Regions from separate parts of the Halomonas huangheensis genome, predicted to be linked through region 3. Evidence: predicted binding sites of a transcription regulator. Region 3 holds the regulator's gene; each other region holds the start of a gene.
What was found. Region 3 encodes LexA, which represses DNA repair genes until DNA is damaged. Its sites were predicted from a motif close to TACTGTNTANNTANACAGTA; they were not measured.
Positions count from the first base shown of each region.

Region 1: recA (recombinase RecA) is a predicted target of LexA. The motif match lies at 2,250-2,269, and genes of this name have one in related genera.
Region 2: AR456_RS12900 (PA0069 family radical SAM protein) is a predicted target of LexA. The motif match lies at 3,710-3,729, and genes of this name have one in related genera.

Region 1 covers NZ_CP013106.1:695,793-701,485, forward strand. Annotated here, with positions in the region: gene mutS (DNA mismatch repair protein MutS) at 1-992, opposite strand, end outside; gene AR456_RS20805 (YqaE/Pmp3 family membrane protein) at 1,425-1,583, shown strand; gene AR456_RS03210 (CinA family protein) at 1,682-2,173, shown strand; gene recA (recombinase RecA) at 2,337-3,407, shown strand; gene AR456_RS03220 (regulatory protein RecX) at 3,539-4,027, shown strand; gene alaS (alanine--tRNA ligase) at 4,418-5,693, shown strand, end outside.
Region 2 covers NZ_CP013106.1:2,957,917-2,963,609, forward strand. Annotated here, with positions in the region: gene cobT (nicotinate-nucleotide--dimethylbenzimidazole phosphoribosyltransferase) at 1-516, opposite strand, end outside; gene AR456_RS12885 (ABC transporter ATP-binding protein) at 708-1,472, opposite strand; gene AR456_RS12890 (FecCD family ABC transporter permease) at 1,469-2,542, opposite strand; gene AR456_RS12895 (ABC transporter substrate-binding protein) at 2,539-3,555, opposite strand; gene AR456_RS12900 (PA0069 family radical SAM protein) at 3,753-4,823, shown strand; gene AR456_RS12905 (sulfite oxidase) at 4,968-5,693, shown strand, end outside.
Region 3 covers NZ_CP013106.1:2,624,697-2,630,389, forward strand. Annotated here, with positions in the region: gene pilB (type IV-A pilus assembly ATPase PilB) at 1-173, shown strand, start outside; gene AR456_RS11485 (type II secretion system F family protein) at 170-1,393, shown strand; gene AR456_RS11490 (L,D-transpeptidase) at 1,634-2,152, opposite strand; gene AR456_RS11495 (TetR/AcrR family transcriptional regulator) at 2,152-2,853, opposite strand; gene lexA (transcriptional repressor LexA) at 3,216-3,881, shown strand; gene dinB (DNA polymerase IV) at 4,028-5,077, shown strand; gene AR456_RS11510 (hypothetical protein) at 5,113-5,361, opposite strand; gene AR456_RS11515 (FAD assembly factor SdhE) at 5,609-5,693, opposite strand, start outside.

The sequences.
Region 1 (5,693 bases), 1.9 Mb from region 3:
GAGATGGCGGCCTGGCGTCCCTGCACCTGCTGACGATCACGCAAGGGCCGGTTCAGCCAGCGCTTCAGGAGGCGTGATCCCATGGCAGTAGTGGTGGTGTCGAGCACGCTGGCCAGCGTGTTGTCGCTATTGCCGCCGAGATTGGTGTCGATCTCCAGGTTGCGGCGGCTGGCGGCGTCGATGACCACCGCATCATCGCGGTTCTCGACACCGAGAGAGGTGACGTGGGGCAGAGCACTGCGCTGTGTGTCGCGGGCATAATCGATCAATACTCCCGCTGCGATGATCCCGGCCTGTAAGTGGGCGCAGCCGAAGCCGCGTAGATCCTGGACGCCGAACTGATCGCACAGCACGCGCGTGGAGCTTTCCAGGTCAAACAGCCAATCGCTCTGGCGACGCAGGCCTCGGCGTTCGGAGAGGGCGCCTGGCAGCGTCTGGCTTTCTGCGACCAGCAGTTCGGCAGGATCGAGACGTGTCAGTTCGCCCAGCAGCTCGGCTTCGCTGTCGATTTCGAGAACACTGAAACGTCCGCTGGACAGCTCCAGCCAGGCGATGCCGATATGTTCGCCAGTGGGAGCGATAGCGACCAACAGGTTGTCACGACGGGCATCCAGCAGTGCTTCGTCATACAGAGTGCCGGGAGTGACAATGCGCACTACCTTGCGCTCGACCGGACCCTTTGAGGTTGCCGGGTCACCGATCTGCTCACAGATTGCCACCGATTCGCCAGCCGCAACCAGCCGTGCCAGATATCCTTCGGCGCTATGATAGGGTATGCCGGCCATGGGAATAGGCTTGCCCGCCGACTGCCCGCGCTGGGTCAAGGTGATGTCGAGCAGCGCCGAGGCGCGCCTGGCATCGTCGAAGAACAGCTCGTAGAAATCGCCCATGCGATAGAACAACAGCACCTCGGGATGCTCCCGCTTGATCTTGAGGAACTGGGTCATCATTGGCGTATGGGCGGGGGGGCTGGGCTTGGCCATGTCGTTCATTGGGACTTGATGATTCCTGTGGCGAGTGGCTTGTCGTCATGGGCGTCTGGCGATCGCACAGAATAGCACGACGACACGGGCATTCTGTAGCCGTTCAGGCCTTCCGGAGCTTACAGCTCAATGTGCCCAATCGCAGGAGATACTGGTCCTGTGGTTGATTCAGTACAACCGCAGGGAACGTAACGCTGGGCAATTTGTCCAGAGTTGTGACAGCGTGCCCTGAGCCGTAACAGTGTGTCCCGAGCCGTGACAATGTTGAAAATTGCGTGAACTTGCCACCGAGTGATTTGTAGTGATCGGGCCCCACGGTTACGCTGTTTCGGCTATGGTGACATCAATCGGTGACATCCATGATTGACGACACCGGTTGGTAGCATTCTGCTTGCCTTGTGCAGATCCTGTACATGACTGACTAGCTAAAGGAGCGCGTATATGGACGTTATTCGCATTATTCTGGCCATTCTTCTTCCTCCGGTAGGGGTGTTCCTGCAAGTGGGGTTTGGTCTGCACTTCTGGCTCAATATTCTACTGACGCTTCTCGGCTATATCCCCGGCATTGTTCACGCGGTGTGGATCATCGCCAGACGCTGATGCTGGACGCTCGGTTGTTGATTGCATGCACCTACCATTTCATGACGACCAATGCGGCGCCGAGTAGGGCGCCGTGTTGGTTCTGAGGCATTGGCTATATGTCTGAATTGTTGAAAGCATCGCAGTCTCTTGCAGAACGCCTGGGCCAGAGATGTCTCGAGCTGGGGATCAGTGTCACCGCTGCGGAGTCCTGCACCGGTGGCGGAGTCGCGGCGGCGATTACCGATATTGCTGGCAGCTCGGAGTGGTTCGAGGCGGGCTATGTTACCTACTCCAATGCGGCCAAGACTCGCCTGCTGGGGGTGTCGACAGCGATACTCGAGCAGCACGGCGCAGTCAGTGAGGCTGTGGTCGAGTCCATGGTGGCAGGTGCTTGTACCGATAGCGGTGCTCAGGCCGGGGTGGCGATCAGTGGTGTCGCTGGCCCGGGGGGAGGTAGTGCTGAGAAGCCGGTGGGCACCGTGTGGCTGGCGTGGAGCGTCAAGGGGCGGGTTGATGCGCAGCGCTTCCTGTTCGAGGGCGATCGATCTGCGGTACGGCAGCAGTCAGTGGTAACCGCGCTGGAAGGTTTGCTCGAGCGTTTGGCATAGCCCCGATAGTGCATTCTTCGGAGGATTGTTCATGACCACGCGAAAGACTGGTCGCCGCCGGAATTTTTCGTCATACTACTGTTCAGCCATACAGTAATTTGTCGGGTCGCCGAGCGACTTCGAGGACAACGGTCAACAGATAACCGGTAACAGGAGCTCCACCATGGCGCAGGATGAAAATCGTACGAAGGCGCTGAACGCCGCTCTTTCCCAGATCGATCGCCAGTTCGGCAAGGGTACCGTCATGCGGCTCGGTGATGCGCCGCGCGTTGTCATGCCCTCGGTCTCCACCGGCTCCCTGGGGCTGGATATCGCTTTGGGCATTGGTGGTTTGCCCTATGGCCGTGTGGTCGAGATATTCGGTCCGGAATCCTCGGGCAAGACGACTCTGACCCTGTCCGTGATTGCCCAGGCGCAGCGTGATGGCAAGACCTGTGCCTTCATTGACGCCGAGCATGCACTGGATCCGAGTTATGCCGAGAAGCTGGGCGTCAACCTGGATGACCTGTTGGTCTCGCAGCCGGATACGGGCGAGCAGGCGCTGGAAATCTGCGACATGCTGGTACGTTCCGGTGGTGTCGACGTGATCATCATCGATTCTGTGGCGGCACTGACGCCACGCGCCGAGATTGAAGGTGAGATGGGTGACTCCCACGTTGGCCTCCAGGCTCGTTTGATGTCTCAGGCATTGCGCAAGATCACCGGCAATATCAAGAACGCCAACTGCATGGTGGTGTTCATCAACCAGATCCGCATGAAGATCGGGGTCATGTTCGGTAGCCCGGAGACCACGACCGGTGGTAACGCGCTCAAGTTCTACGCCAGTGTGCGTCTGGATATCCGGCGTACCGGTTCGGTCAAGCAGGGCGATGAGGTCGTGGGTAACGAGACTCGCGTCAAGGTGGTCAAGAACAAGGTGGCACCGCCGTTCCGTCAAGCCGAGTTCCAGATTCTGTATGGCAAGGGCATCTATCATGCCGGTGAAGTGATCGATTTGGGTGTGCAGTGCAAACTGGTCGATAAAGCGGGGGCCTGGTACAGCTATCAAGGCAACAAGATTGGTCAAGGCAAGGCCAACTCCGCTCAGTTCCTCGAGGACAATCCGGCGATCTTGAACGAGATCGAGACCCAGATTCGTGCTCAGTTGCTGTCTCAGCCTGATGCGAAGAAGGATGAGAAGGAAGAGGTTGCAGAGCTTCCTGTGGGTGAAGATCTCGGTGATGACTTGCTGTAGCGGTATCTGCCACCAGAGCAGTGGTAGTGGTGGCGAGAGTGGTGCAGGAAATAATGGTAGAATCACTCGGGCTCCGCATGGCGGGGCCCGATGCGTATCTGATGATGCGTATTTGATGAATAGGCCGACCGATGTGGGATGTTGCGAAAGCTGCTGACAGCACGCCGCGAGGTGATGCCATTCGTCTGCTGGCGAGGCGTGAATATTCACGTCACGAGCTGACGGAACGCTTGAGGGCAAGAGGTCACGATGGTGACGCAGTGGCTGATGCCCTGCAGCAGCTTGCCGATGAAGGGCTGCAGAGTGATGAGCGTTTCGCCGAGTGCTTGCTGCGCGATCGGATACTACGCGGTCAGGGGCCGATCAAGATGCTGGCTGAGCTGGGGCGGCGAGGCGTAGATCGCCAGTTGGCACGCCAGAGCCTGGTCGAACTCGAGAGGCAGCAGGGAGTAGACTGGAGCGAGCGGGCCAGTGAGGTCTTGCGGCGGCGCTTTGGCGAAGATATGACACAAGGCCTCTCTCCTCGCGAGCGCGCGCGTCGCGAGCGCTTTCTGGCTGGCCGAGGTTTTGATTTTGAGCAGGTGCGTAATGCACTGCGTGGGGGAGAGGAAGAGCTGTAAGCGGTAAGTTATAAGCTGTAAGTAAACCCTGCAGCGGCGAGCGTAGCAGCCACGAGCCACGAGCCACGAGCCATGAGAGCGCTACGCTTGAGCTCGCGCCCTGACTGACCTTGCTGGAGCTTTTGTCTGTCAGCTGTAGCGATGACACTGAACAGCTCATGGCTTTATATTGCTCGAGCCCCGAAGTGGCGGGGCTGCACTGTGCCTTTACAGGGTAGTGCGAGCAATGAGTTGATATCCCCCACTTTAGTCGCTTGACAACTACGCTATAATGTTTCCCCTTTGACCAGCCCCGGGCCATGAATCTTGATGCGTTCCGAGGCTGCTGGCATGCACTGCAGATAGCGCAGCCAGCCCGACGGCTTCCATGCTCATCGCCACGGAATTTTCATGAAAAGCGCAGATATCAGACAGGCCTTTCTGAGTTACTTCGAAGAACACGGCCACACTCGCGTGCCCTCCAGCTCACTGGTTCCAGGCAACGACCCGACGCTGCTGTTCACCAATGCCGGCATGGTGCCGTTCAAGGATGTGTTCCTTGGCCGGGACCCGCGTGATTATGTTCGTGCAACCTCGTCTCAGCGCTGTGTGCGTGCCGGTGGCAAGCACAATGACCTCGACAATGTTGGTTACACCGCGCGCCATCACACCTTCTTCGAAATGCTGGGGAACTTCAGTTTCGGCGATTACTTCAAGCGTGATGCCATCCGTTTCGCCTGGACCTTCCTTACCGAAGTGATGGGCCTGCCGAAGGAAAAGTTGTGGGTCACTGTGCATATCAGTGACGATGAGGCCGAGCGTATCTGGAAGGACGATATGGGGATTGACCCCACTCGCTTCTCGAAGCTCGATGAAGACAACTTCTGGCAGATGGGCGATACCGGCCCCTGTGGACCAAGCTCGGAGATATTCTTCGATCATGGCCCGGAAGTGGCAGGCGGTCCTCCGGGCAGTCCGGATGAGGATGGTGACCGCTATATCGAGATCTGGAACCTGGTATTCATGCAGTTCGATCGCGACAGCCAGGGCAATCTGAACCCGCTGCCCAAGCCGTCCATCGATACCGGTATGGGGCTGGAGCGTGTCGCTGCCGTTATGCAGGGCGTGCACTCCAACTACGAGATCGATCTGTTCCAGAACCTGCTCAAGGCGGCTGCCGAGGCCACTGAGCATGCCGATACCACTACGCCCTCACTGCGTGTGATCGCCGACCATATCCGCTCCTGTGCCTTCCTGATCACCGACGGTGTGCTGCCTTCCAATGAGGGGCGTGGCTATGTGCTGCGTCGTATCATTCGTCGTGCCATTCGTCACGGCCACAAGCTGGGCGCGCGTGGCAGCTTCTTCCATCGTCTGGTGGCGGCGCTGGATGCCGAAATGGGCGATGCCTACCCTGAACTGCGTCAGGCACGTGGGCAGATCGAACGGGTGTTGCTCAAGGAAGAAGAGCAGTTCGCGCGCACCCTTGATCACGGTATGGGGCTGCTGGAAACGGCGCTGAGCGAACTCGACGGCGACACATTGCCGGGTGAAACCATCTTCAAGCTCTATGACACCTATGGCTTCCCCTACGATCTGACCGCGGATGTCTGCCGTGAACGTGGCGTCGGCCTGGATGAGACCGGTTTTGAGCGTGAACTTGAGGCTCAGCGTGAGCGAGCGCGGG
Region 2 (5,693 bases), 330 kb from region 3:
AATGCCCATCTCGCCGAGGATCAGGCTACGACAGCCCTGATGACGCGCTCGCTCCACCGCGCGCACTCCGACCATCAGCGCCTCGCGGGCTTCATCGAGTGACATCGCGTCTTCTACAGCGATATTGCCGGTGCCATTGCGCACCCGATCGATAATCACGCCTTCAATGCCTTCGCAACTGGTGACGACGCCTACGTCCACCACTTCCAGATAGGCGTCGATCTGCTTCGCCAGCACATTGATCGCTGCGCCACCGGCAGCAAAGTTGGCGACCATCTGCGCCGAGACCTCCTGGGGGAAGGCCGACACGCCCTCGGCGGCGATACCGTGATCCGCCGCAAACACCAACACCGCTGGAGCATCCACGCGCGGCAAAGGTTGCGCGGTAATCCCCGCCAACTCAGCCGCCAGCCACTCAAGACGCCCGAGGCTGCCTCGCGGTTTAGTCAGTTGGTCGAGACGTGCCAGGGCCGCGGCTCGGCTAGCGGCGCAGGCCGGCTGGATAGATTCCAGCATGATATCGAGATTGCTCACTCAGCTATTCCAGTTCGCCAGGCAGGGGAAAGTCGATGGCGGTTGGTCACCACCGCTGTGCAACGCAGCTTAACAGATCGACGGCTGGCGTATCCGCCCCGAAGGCCGCTCCAACCGCGCTGAACCACGCTTAACTACACCACGCCAGTCGCTACTGGCCCCCGCCATAAGAGCTACACCACATTGCGAAAACGCATGATATGGCTGCCATCGAGCGGATCCTCGATCAGGTCCGCATGAACGCCAAAGGTGTGGCGCAGTCGAGTGGAGGTCAGCACCTGGCCGGGAGGCCCGACGTCAATCAACCGCCCCTTGTCCATTACGCCGATACGGTCGCAATTCATGGCCTGGTTGAGATCGTGCAGAGCAATCACCACGGTGACCGGCAGCTGTCGGACCAATTGCAGAATTGATAACTGGTGGCGGATATCGAGGTGGTTGGTCGGTTCGTCGAGCAACAGGATCTTCGGCTGCTGAGCCAGGGCGCGAGCAATATGAATGCGTTGGCGTTCGCCACCGGATAGCGTATGCCAGAGCCGATCGGCAAGATGCCGCATATCGACATCCCCCAGCGCACGTTCGACGACCGCATCGTCGTCGCTGGACCAGGGACGTAGCGGCAAGAGAAATGGTGTACGTCCCAGCGACACGACCTGGCGTGCCGTGACGCGATCCGTGGTATCGGCCTGCTGCTCGACCAGAGCTACGTGGCGAGCAATGTCCCGCCGGCGCATTCCCGACATTGCTCGATCATCCACCATCACCGCGCCACGACGAGGCTTGCGCAAGCCGGCAAGCAGACGCAGCAATGTAGTCTTGCCAGAACCATTTGGGCCGACAAGGCCAAACATCTCGCGGGGCTCCACCTCGAGGCTGACATTATCCAGCAGCCGGCGTCCCTGAACGGTCCATTCGAGCTGTTCAGCACTCAGTTTCATCGTCTTCTCATGCCTCTGATCATGATCAGTGCGAAGGCCGGGGCACCAATCAGCGAGGTGATGACACCGATCGGCAATACCTGCCCTGACACCAGCGTGCGCGAGAGGATATCCGAGCCGATCAGAAAAACCGCACCGGCCAGTGCCGAAGCCGGTACCAGACGAGTGTGACGACTACCGACGATAAAGCGCATGGCATGTGGGATCACCAGTCCGACGAAGCCGATGGCACCGACCATCGAGACCATGACTGCAGTCACCAATGCCATGCTGACAATCAACACGCTGCGCACCGGGCGCACAGCAATCCCCATCGAGGCGGCACTATCGGCACCAAAGGTGAAGACATCCAGAGCCCGCCTGTGCCACAGGCATATCAACAGCCCCGCTAGCGCCGTGGGCACCGCCAGCACCACGTCGTCCCAGCGTACGCCGGAGAGATTGCCCAGCAACCAGAACATGATGCTGCGGGCCTGCTCGGCACTGGCAGATTTGGCGATCATGAAGGCAGTCAAGGCGCTGAACAGTTGTGAGCCGGCAATACCGGCGAGAATGATGACTCCGTTCGCCTGGCTGCTACGCCCGCTCCAGGCACCACCGCTGGCCACATGGGCCAACAGCACCACCAGAGCAAACGCCAGCCCGGCCCCGGCAAAGGCGCCTGCCGAGAGAGTGAAAGCGCCGGCACCGATACCGACGACAGTCACGGCCACCGCGCCGGTCGAGGCACCCGCCGATATTCCCATCAGATACGGATCGGCCAGCGGATTGCGTAATAGTGCCTGCAGAACGACACCGGCCAGCGCCAGCCCGGCACCGCAGCCAGCGGCAACGATGGCACGACTCAGACGGTAGTTCCAGATGATGCCAGCATCTATCCGATCGACCACATAGTTCGCACCCAACAACTGATTGGCCAACACCTTGAGGACAGTCGCCATCGAGATCGATGTCTCTCCGATAGCGGTGCCGGCAATCAATGCGCCAAACAGGATCAGCGGCGTCAACCACACCCAACGCCAACGGAACTCCCTCGGCAGCGCCAGGGAAACAAGTGCAGTATTCATCATGGTGACAAGGACATGGTCGACAGGGCATCGGCCAATGTCTCGAGGCCGAAAATCGTCCGCATGGTCGCACTCATGGCGTGGGCATCCATTTCCACAATATGTCCATTCCTTACCGCCGACATTTCACGGGCCACAGGATCGCTGTGCAGAAAATCAAGCTTACTCTCGACATCATCGGCAGGATAACGGCGGCGATCCATACGCGCGACCACAATGATGTCCGGATCAGCTCTGGCGATGGTCTCCCAGCCGACGGTAGGCCACTCCTCATCGGATTCAATCACATTGCGAATGCCGAGCTTGTCCATCATGTAACCCGGCGCCCCCAGACGGCCAGCGACATAAGGATCAGTCGCCGCATCAGGAGACGAGAACCAGAACACCGCCGACAGATCGTCCGGGAGCTCAAGCCCTTCAGCGCGGGTGATGGCACGGCTCTCACGAGACTTGAGCTCTGCGACCAGCGCATCGCCCTGCTGCCGGGCATCCATGATCATCGCCAGCTCGGTGATGCCCTTGTAGATCGAGTCCGTGGAAAAGGCGGCGACGCGGGTACCGTCACCACCGGTGGCATTATTCTTGGTATCGCAATCGGCGGGCATGATGTAGCTGGCGATGCCCAAGTCATGAAATTGGCTCCGGGTGGCAACGCTGCCAGTGGGGCCGACATGCCACTCATACTGGACAGCGACAAGATCGGGTTTACGATTCACCACTGCTTCGAAGCTGGGATCATTGTCGGCAATACGCTCGATACCGGCATTGATCTCACGGAACTGCGGCAATACCGGGTTGAACCACACCGAGGTGCCGACAACCTTGTCACCCTCCCCCAACGCATAGAGGATTTCGGTGGCGGATTGTCCGATCGTCACCACCCGCTCCGGTGCCGATACGAAGCTGATCTCTCTGCCACAGTTGGCGAGAGACAACGGATAATCGTCAGAGTCTGCCATGGCAAGGGTAGCGGGCAGAATAGACAACATTGCCAGAGCGTGACACGCGAGCTTCATGTATCGATATCCAGGTGGCGGAAATGGAGTACCCTATTCGAGGCAGTTACTAATATACATTAAACACATTAGTTATGATATAACATAACAAAAATATCGAACTGATTACAACAGCACCCTTTGTGCCCATATCGATATTGCAGCCCCGAGCATAAACTATATATTTATACATATACCCAATGGCAGAGAGCACGATCATGGGCTCAGATACCTCCCGGCCAGCCTACAAGGGGCGCGGCGCTACCCTCGACCCAGCCAATCGCTTCGCACCAACCCACAGTGAAGCGGTGGATGACGGCTGGTGGCAGGAACCCGCAGAGACACGCATCGCCACGGTTATCGCCGAGGAACAGGCACGTAGTGCGCTGTCCTGGAACCGTTCGCCGGATCTACCCTTTGACCGTTCCCTCAACCCCTATCGCGGCTGCGAACACGGCTGTATCTATTGTTACGCCAGACCGAGTCATGCCTATTGGGACATGTCACCGGGGCTGGACTTCGAGACCAGGTTGATTGCCCGCACCGGGCTGGTGGAACGCCTGCGCGAAGAGCTCTGCAAACCAGGCTATGAGTGCCGTCCCATCAACCTGTCCGGCAATACCGATTGCTATCAACCCATCGAGGCGGATCTGGGTACGACTCGTGAACTGCTTGAGCTGTTGCTGGAGTGCCGACATCCGCTGACGATCGTCACCAAGGGCAGTCTCGTTCTACGCGACCTTGATCTGCTGACTGAAATGGCACGCCACCGATTGGTACAGGTCTTCGTCAGTCTGACCAGTCTGGATCGCGACCTGAAACGCCACCTCGAACCGCGAGCGGCAAGTCCCGAAGCACGCCTCAAGGTCATTGCCAGCCTCAATCGAGCTGGTGTCCCGGCGGGAACCCTGATTTCGCCTGTGATTCCGGGGCTCACCGATCATGAAATGGAGCGCTTGCTGGCCGCTGCCCACGATGCCGGAGCAGTCAGCGCCAGTTGGATGCTGCTGCGCCTGCCGCTGGAAGTCGCGCCACTGTTCGAAGACTGGCTGGCCACGCATTATCCAGAGCGTGCAGGCCGAGTCATGAGTCTTATCCGGCAATGCCGAGGCGGCGCCGAATATGACAGTCGCTTCGGACACCGTATGCGTGGTGAGGGAGTATGTGCCGAGCTACTCTCGCAGCGCTTCCAGAAGGCATGTCGGCGCCTTGGTCTACCTGGCCGCACGCCATACACCCTCGATACCAACGCTTTCCGTCCGCCGCATGTTCAGGGCAGTCTATTCTGAGTGCTGTCGCTGTGCTCACGGTACACGTTCACATCAGATCGCCAGATTCAGCACAGTCGCTTTTCTCCGTGCTCGTCCAGGCTATGCTTTATATGGAATAACTATATAACGATATAACGATATAGCAGTGTATGGAGAGCCATAATGGACAAGAAACAGGAACAGGGGATTCATGCGCTTTACGCCCGAGACCCTGTTGAAGCGGACCGTTTACTGTGGGGACGCAAGGCCCAACCCGTAACAAGACGCGGCTTTCTGAAGCGCTCCGGACTAGCAGCCATGGCAGCAGCGTTGGGATCAGGTATCCCCTTTGCCCACTTGATGCCTCAGGGGCTGATTCCTGTAGCACTGGCCCAGAGCGATGAGCCGTTCAGTATTGAGGGCAAGGAGGGGCTGACGGTCCTCAATGATCGTCCAATCAACGCCGAAACGCCTGCTCACTTGCTGGACGATGACATCACGCCTGCTCGCTACATGTTCGTGCGCAACAACGGCACGCCGCCGCCACGCGAGGATATCGATCCCGACACGTGGACGCTGGAGATCGCCGGAGAATCCTGCCAGAACCCCACCACCTTCACCATTGCCGAGCTCAAGGAACGCTTCGAGACACACACCTATCAGTTGCAGATCGAATGCGGCGGCAATGGACGTAGCGAGTTCATCCCCGCTGCTGGTGGCAACCAGTGGACCATAGGAGCTGTCGCCTGCCCCACCTTCACCGGTGTCAGGTTGCGTGATGTGCTGGAGGCCTGTGGCATTGCCGATGATGCGGTCTATATAGGCTATTACGGTGCGGACAAGAGTGTCAGCGTCGGCTCGGACAAGGCCCCGATCTCGCGTGGCGTGCCGATGAGCAAGGCGCTGGAG
Region 3 (5,693 bases):
AGTACGCCGGCACTGATGAGCTGAGGCTGCTGGCCCAGAACGAAGGCCACCGGAACCTGTGGCAAAGCGGTCTGGAGTTGGTGTTGAACGGCGTCACCAGCCTGAACGAGCTGCACCGTGTCGCCCAATCACCGCAATGCCGACACAACCACGCTGCCAGAGGTGAAGAATGAAACATCAATCACCTCGGGGAATGGAGCTCTATCACTGGCACTGGACCGGACGCAGCAAGGATGGCCGGCGGCTCTCCGGTGAGATCGTTGCTCACCAGCGCAGCGAGATACAGCAACAACTGCGCGATCAGGGCATTGCGGTAAAAGGCCTGCGCCAGGGGCGTCGCTGGCGCTCTCGCCGTGGGCGCATTCAGCCACGTGACATCATGCATTTCTCCCGCCAGCTGGCCGAACTGTTACAGGCCAGCATTCCACTGCCTCAGGCGCTGGGGGTACTGGCAACAAGCCTCAACAATCCCGCCATGCGGTCGCTGGTGCTGAATCTACGCCAACAGGTTTCCGACGGCGCCAGTTTATCGCGGGCCCTGCACCACTTCCCTCGGCACTTCGATGCCCTGTATTGCAGCATGGTGGAGGCCGGCGAACAGTCCGGTCGTCTTGACCAACTGCTGAAACGACTGGCCGAGCACCTGGAACGTCGAGAGTCGCTTGCAGGACGAGTGCGCAAGGCTCTGTGGTATCCCGCCTGCGTGGTACTGGTGGGCCTGTTGATCACCGCCATTCTACTGACCAGGGTCGTGCCACAATTCGAACAGATGTTCGCCAGCTTCGGCGCCGAATTACCACCACTGACGAGAATGACATTGTCGCTTTCGGCGTTGGCACGAGAGTGGTGGCTCACGGCGAGCCTGCTGGCGGTGTCATGTGGCTTTCTTCTGCGGGCGGGACTGTATCGCTCCCCCACACTGCGATTAGCCACCGAGCGCATGATGAGGCGGCTTCCGGCGATTGGCATGGTGTTGGAGCGCGCTGCCGTGGCTCGCTTCTGCCGTACGCTATCCGCCACCCATGCCGCCGACGTTCCGTTGGTGGACGGGCTAACCACCGCCAGCGGCGCCACCGACAGCCATATCTATCGCCAGGCCATCAACGCCATCAGAGAGGATATCGCCAGCGGGCAGCAGCTGTACTTTGCGATGCACAACAGCCGGCAATTCCCGACGTTGGCCATTCAGCTGGTTCGGATCGGCGAGGAGTCGGGCACGCTGAATACCATGCTGACACGCCTGGCGGAATACTATGAGGAAGACGTTGAACGACGTGCCGATACGCTGACGACACTTCTCGAACCACTGATCATCGTGGTGCTGGGAGTGCTGGTGGGCGGGTTGATACTGTCGATGTACCTACCCATTCTCGAACTGGGGAATGTGATGTAGGTAGGAGTTATAAGGGGTAAGAGGTAAGAGGTAAGAGACAAGAGGTAAGAGGTAAGAGGTAAGAGACAAGAGACAAGAGACAAGAGACAAGAGACAAGAGACAAGAGACAAGAGACAAGAGACAAGAAGAATCGTTGGTGTGCCCTCGAAAAAGCAAACACCGAGGTCTTGCCTTTTAACCGCGAAGCAGCGCTGTACAACTCGCAGCTCTAGACTCAGTGCTTACGGTCGGTCTGGTGCTCAGTCATGCAGCCAGACTGGGGTGCCTGGGGGGGCGTCAGCGAACAGTCGCAGCAGGTCGTCGTCACGCATGCGGATGCAACCATGGGAGGCTGCGATGCCCATTGGGCGGTCTGACGGGGTGCCATGGAAATAGATATAGCGACGCTGGGAGTCGACCTGACCACCTCGATTGAACCCCGGCTCCAAGCCGGATAACCAGAGAATCCGTGTCAGGATCCAATCCCGCTCCGGGTGGGTGGTGCCAAGCGCCTGATCATAGACCTCTCCGGTGGACCGCCGTCCTCGAAAAACCGTGCCGCGAGGCTGGTCTGCGCCAATCGAGGCGCGTATCACATGCCAGCCTAGAGGTGTCTGACCGCTACCTTCACGCTGACCGGTGCCCGCTTCCCCGGTAGACACTGAACAATGCCAATCCTGTTGCTCGCCGCGCCAGAACGTCAGGCGCTGAGTGTCGGTGTTGACCTCCACCCAGCTCCCTTCTGTTGGCGGCAGTGCATCAAGCGCCGGTGTATGCATCAGTTCACCGCTCCTTTCCCTTCACTGACCAAGGCGCTAGTGGATTCTGCCTGCTCCAGACCACCTTCCGGCAGCGGCGCATTCATGGCCGCAACGACAACCGGACTCATACGCCGCACCAGATCCCTGACCGAGACATGCTCACCATAGTCCTTTTCGGCGATATCACGCAGCGCATCCAGGCCAGAGAAGGTAAATATGACGGTCCCCAGTACAAAGTGCAGACGCCAGAAACGCTCGGCGTCCGGCAGCTCTGGGGTCGCCTCGCGCACGAGGGCTACAAAACGTGTAAAGACGGTACCGAATTCATCCTGAATATAACGGCGCAAGTGCCCCTGCGCCTGACTATAGGCCAGCCCCAGCAGGCGCATGAATACCTTGAGACTGTGCTTCTCGGCAGGAACCTCCAGCACAGTGCGCGCCATGGTTTCCAGCAACACCTCAAGGGGAATGACCTTCTCGCCATAATCCGCCTCCAGCGCATCGATCGCTGCGTGGAAGCGCTCGGAAAACGGCTCCAGATAACGGGCAAATACTGCCTGGATCAACGACTTCTTTGAACCGAAGTGGTAGTTGACCGCAGCCAGGTTGACCTTGGCCTTGCCGGTGATGTTGCGCAGAGAGGTTTCAGCGAAGCCACGTTCAGCAAAAAGCACCTCGGCGGTGTCGAGGATACGGGTCATGGTGTCAGGCTGGCCCATAATCAGGCTCCGTTTTCAGAGGAAAAGCTGAAGGTGAAATGGCGCGGGGAGAGCGCCGGTTGCCGATACTGAATTCACCCACTGCCGCTTCCCGGTTGGAAACAATTGTTTGAATTCTTCCAAAAGTGTATGCGAGCAAGCGCGATGCCACAATCAGTGTGGTGAAGATGATGTTTGAAACAGGCCATGGAATTACCCGCAAGGAACATTTTTACTGGATAGGCGTCCATACTGTATACTTAACCAAGTAACGTGTCTGACCATGGCCAGATGCCTGGCAGATAAAGTCCCATGATCACCGGGCCTGTGGCGTTGAAGGCCACAGTTTCATCTTCACAACCTCGCCGCCTGAGGGAGGCCGAATGACACGTCCCCTGACTCCTCGCCAACAGAACGTCTATGACTTTATCGTCAAGACCATGAACGAGCTCGGTTATCCGCCAACCCGCGCCGAAATCTCGCGTGCGCTTGGCTTCCGTTCTCCCAACGCAGCAGAAGAGCATCTACGCGCCCTCGAGCGCAAAGGCGCCATCCGAGTAATTCGCGGCACCTCGCGTGGTATCCGTCTGCCAGCCCAGGAGAGCGATCCTGCCAACAGTTCAGATTCGCAGCCTGAAGCCAGCTCTCCCCAGGGGTTGCCGATAATCGGTGAAGTAGCAGCTGGTAGTCCGATTCTTGCTGCCGAGCATATCGACCGCTACTGCCCCCTACCTCCGGAATACTTCACCCCGCGCGCCGACTATCTGCTGCGCGTTCGCGGCCTGTCGATGAAGGATATCGGCATCCTCGAAGGTGACCTGCTGGCCGTGCATCGCACCGAGCGAATTCGCAACGGCCAGATTGTGGTGGCACGCCTCGAGGAAGAAGTCACCGTCAAGCGCTTCCAGCGCGATGGCTATCGGGTAACCCTCGAAGCCGAAAACGAAGACTTCGCCCCGATTCAACTCGACCTGCGCCAGGACAGCCTGTCGATTGAAGGCATTGGAGTAGGAGTGATACGCGGCGGCAGCGGACAGTCACTGGGGTAACGAGCCGCGAGCTACGAGCTGTACAGTGATGCCCCACAGTTCACAGGCCATGGCTCTCCCGAACAGGGATTTACTTACAGCTTGAGGCTTACAGCTTACAGCCCGAGCTGCTCGTAGCTCGTAGCTGAATAGAGATATCCATGCCTATTCGCAAGATCCTTCACGCCGACTGTGACTGCTTCTATGCCGCGGTGGAGATGCGCGACAATCCAGCGTTGCGAGATATTCCTCTAGCGGTGGGCGGGTCCGCTGAACGGCGTGGAGTCATCACGACTTGCAACTATCCGGCACGCAAGTTCGGTATTCACTCGGCGATGCCTACCGCTCGGGCACTACGTCTGTGCCCGGAGCTAACCCTCGTCCCGCCGAATTTCGACAAGTATCGTGAAGTATCGGCACGGATTCAGGCGATCTTTCATGAGTTAACGCCATTGGTTGAGCCGCTGTCACTGGATGAAGCCTATCTGGATGTGACGGATGTCGAGGCTTTCCAGGGCAGCGCCACCTGGATGGCGCAATGGCTCAAGGCCGAGTGCCTCAAGCGCACGGGTATAACGGTATCAGTAGGTGCGGCTCCGGCACGCTTTCTGGCCAAGATTGCCAGTGACTGGGAAAAGCCGGATGGGCTGACGGTGATTCGCCCGGACCAGGTCGATGCTTTCGTGCGCACTCTGCCGGTCAAGAAGTTGCATGGCGTCGGCCCCGCGACCAGTGCTCGCATGGAAGCCATGAACATTCACACCTGCGAGGACCTGCGAGCGCTGCCGATCGAGAAACTGCTTGATGAATTCGGCAAATTCGGTCGCCGCCTGTATGAGATGTCGCGCGGTATCGATGAGCGCCCGATCAACATCGAACGCGAGCGTAAATCGATCAGTGTAGAAACCACTTTCGAACGTGATCTGCCTGACCTGCCAAGCGTCAAGGGAGCCCTGACACCACTCTGCGAGAAGCTGAGCGAACGCGTTTCGCGCAACGGCAACCCGCCGCTGCTGTGCTTATTCGTCAAGATTCGCTTCGACGACTTCACCACCACCAACCTGGAAGCACGCGGGCTGGCACCCGAACTGGAAAACTTCGACCATCTACTGGAACAGGCCTGGCAGCGCGCCCGACGTCCTGTACGTCTGCTGGGTGTCGGAGTGAGGCTAGTGCCGGAAGAAGCCCGACTACAGCTGTCTCTCCCGTTTTCCTGAAGCTCACCAAGGCAGAAACTCATCAAGGCAAGAGCTCAGCGGACACCTGGATACAACGGATACCCGGATAGATGACGACGCAGCGCGTGGCGCTCGTCATCCGCCATGGCGTCCGGCCAGAGCCAGATCGTCGAACCACTCCAGCGCAAGGCAATCAACCGGGGACCGAGCGCCACACACTGCAACTTGATCGGCTGCCAATGCTCCCGCCCCGGGCTCCGCCACTCCCACCGCCCGGGTACCGCCGATAACTGCGCCTCGAGCCCGATCCGGCCCGAAGACATACTCGCACTCCCCGGGATCGAGGAGCCCGGCTTTGAGGAAACGGGGTCCGAGGCAGCCGAACCAGGGAAAGCCAACGCAGCGTCATCCACCAGACAACGTAACTGTCCTACAGGGCCCAGTCGCCAAGCCTGGATCAGCACTGCCGCTACGCAGGCCGTCAGGAGCGCCCCAACCGGAGAAGGTGTCAGCCAACCCGCAAGCAAACAGACTCCTGCCGCCAGAGCGCCCTGAACAAGATGCTGAGTCTCAGAGGCCGCGATTGTGACCGTGACCGCTACTCTCGGCATATTCCACAATCATTTGAACGATTCTGCGACGCCTGGCATCTTCC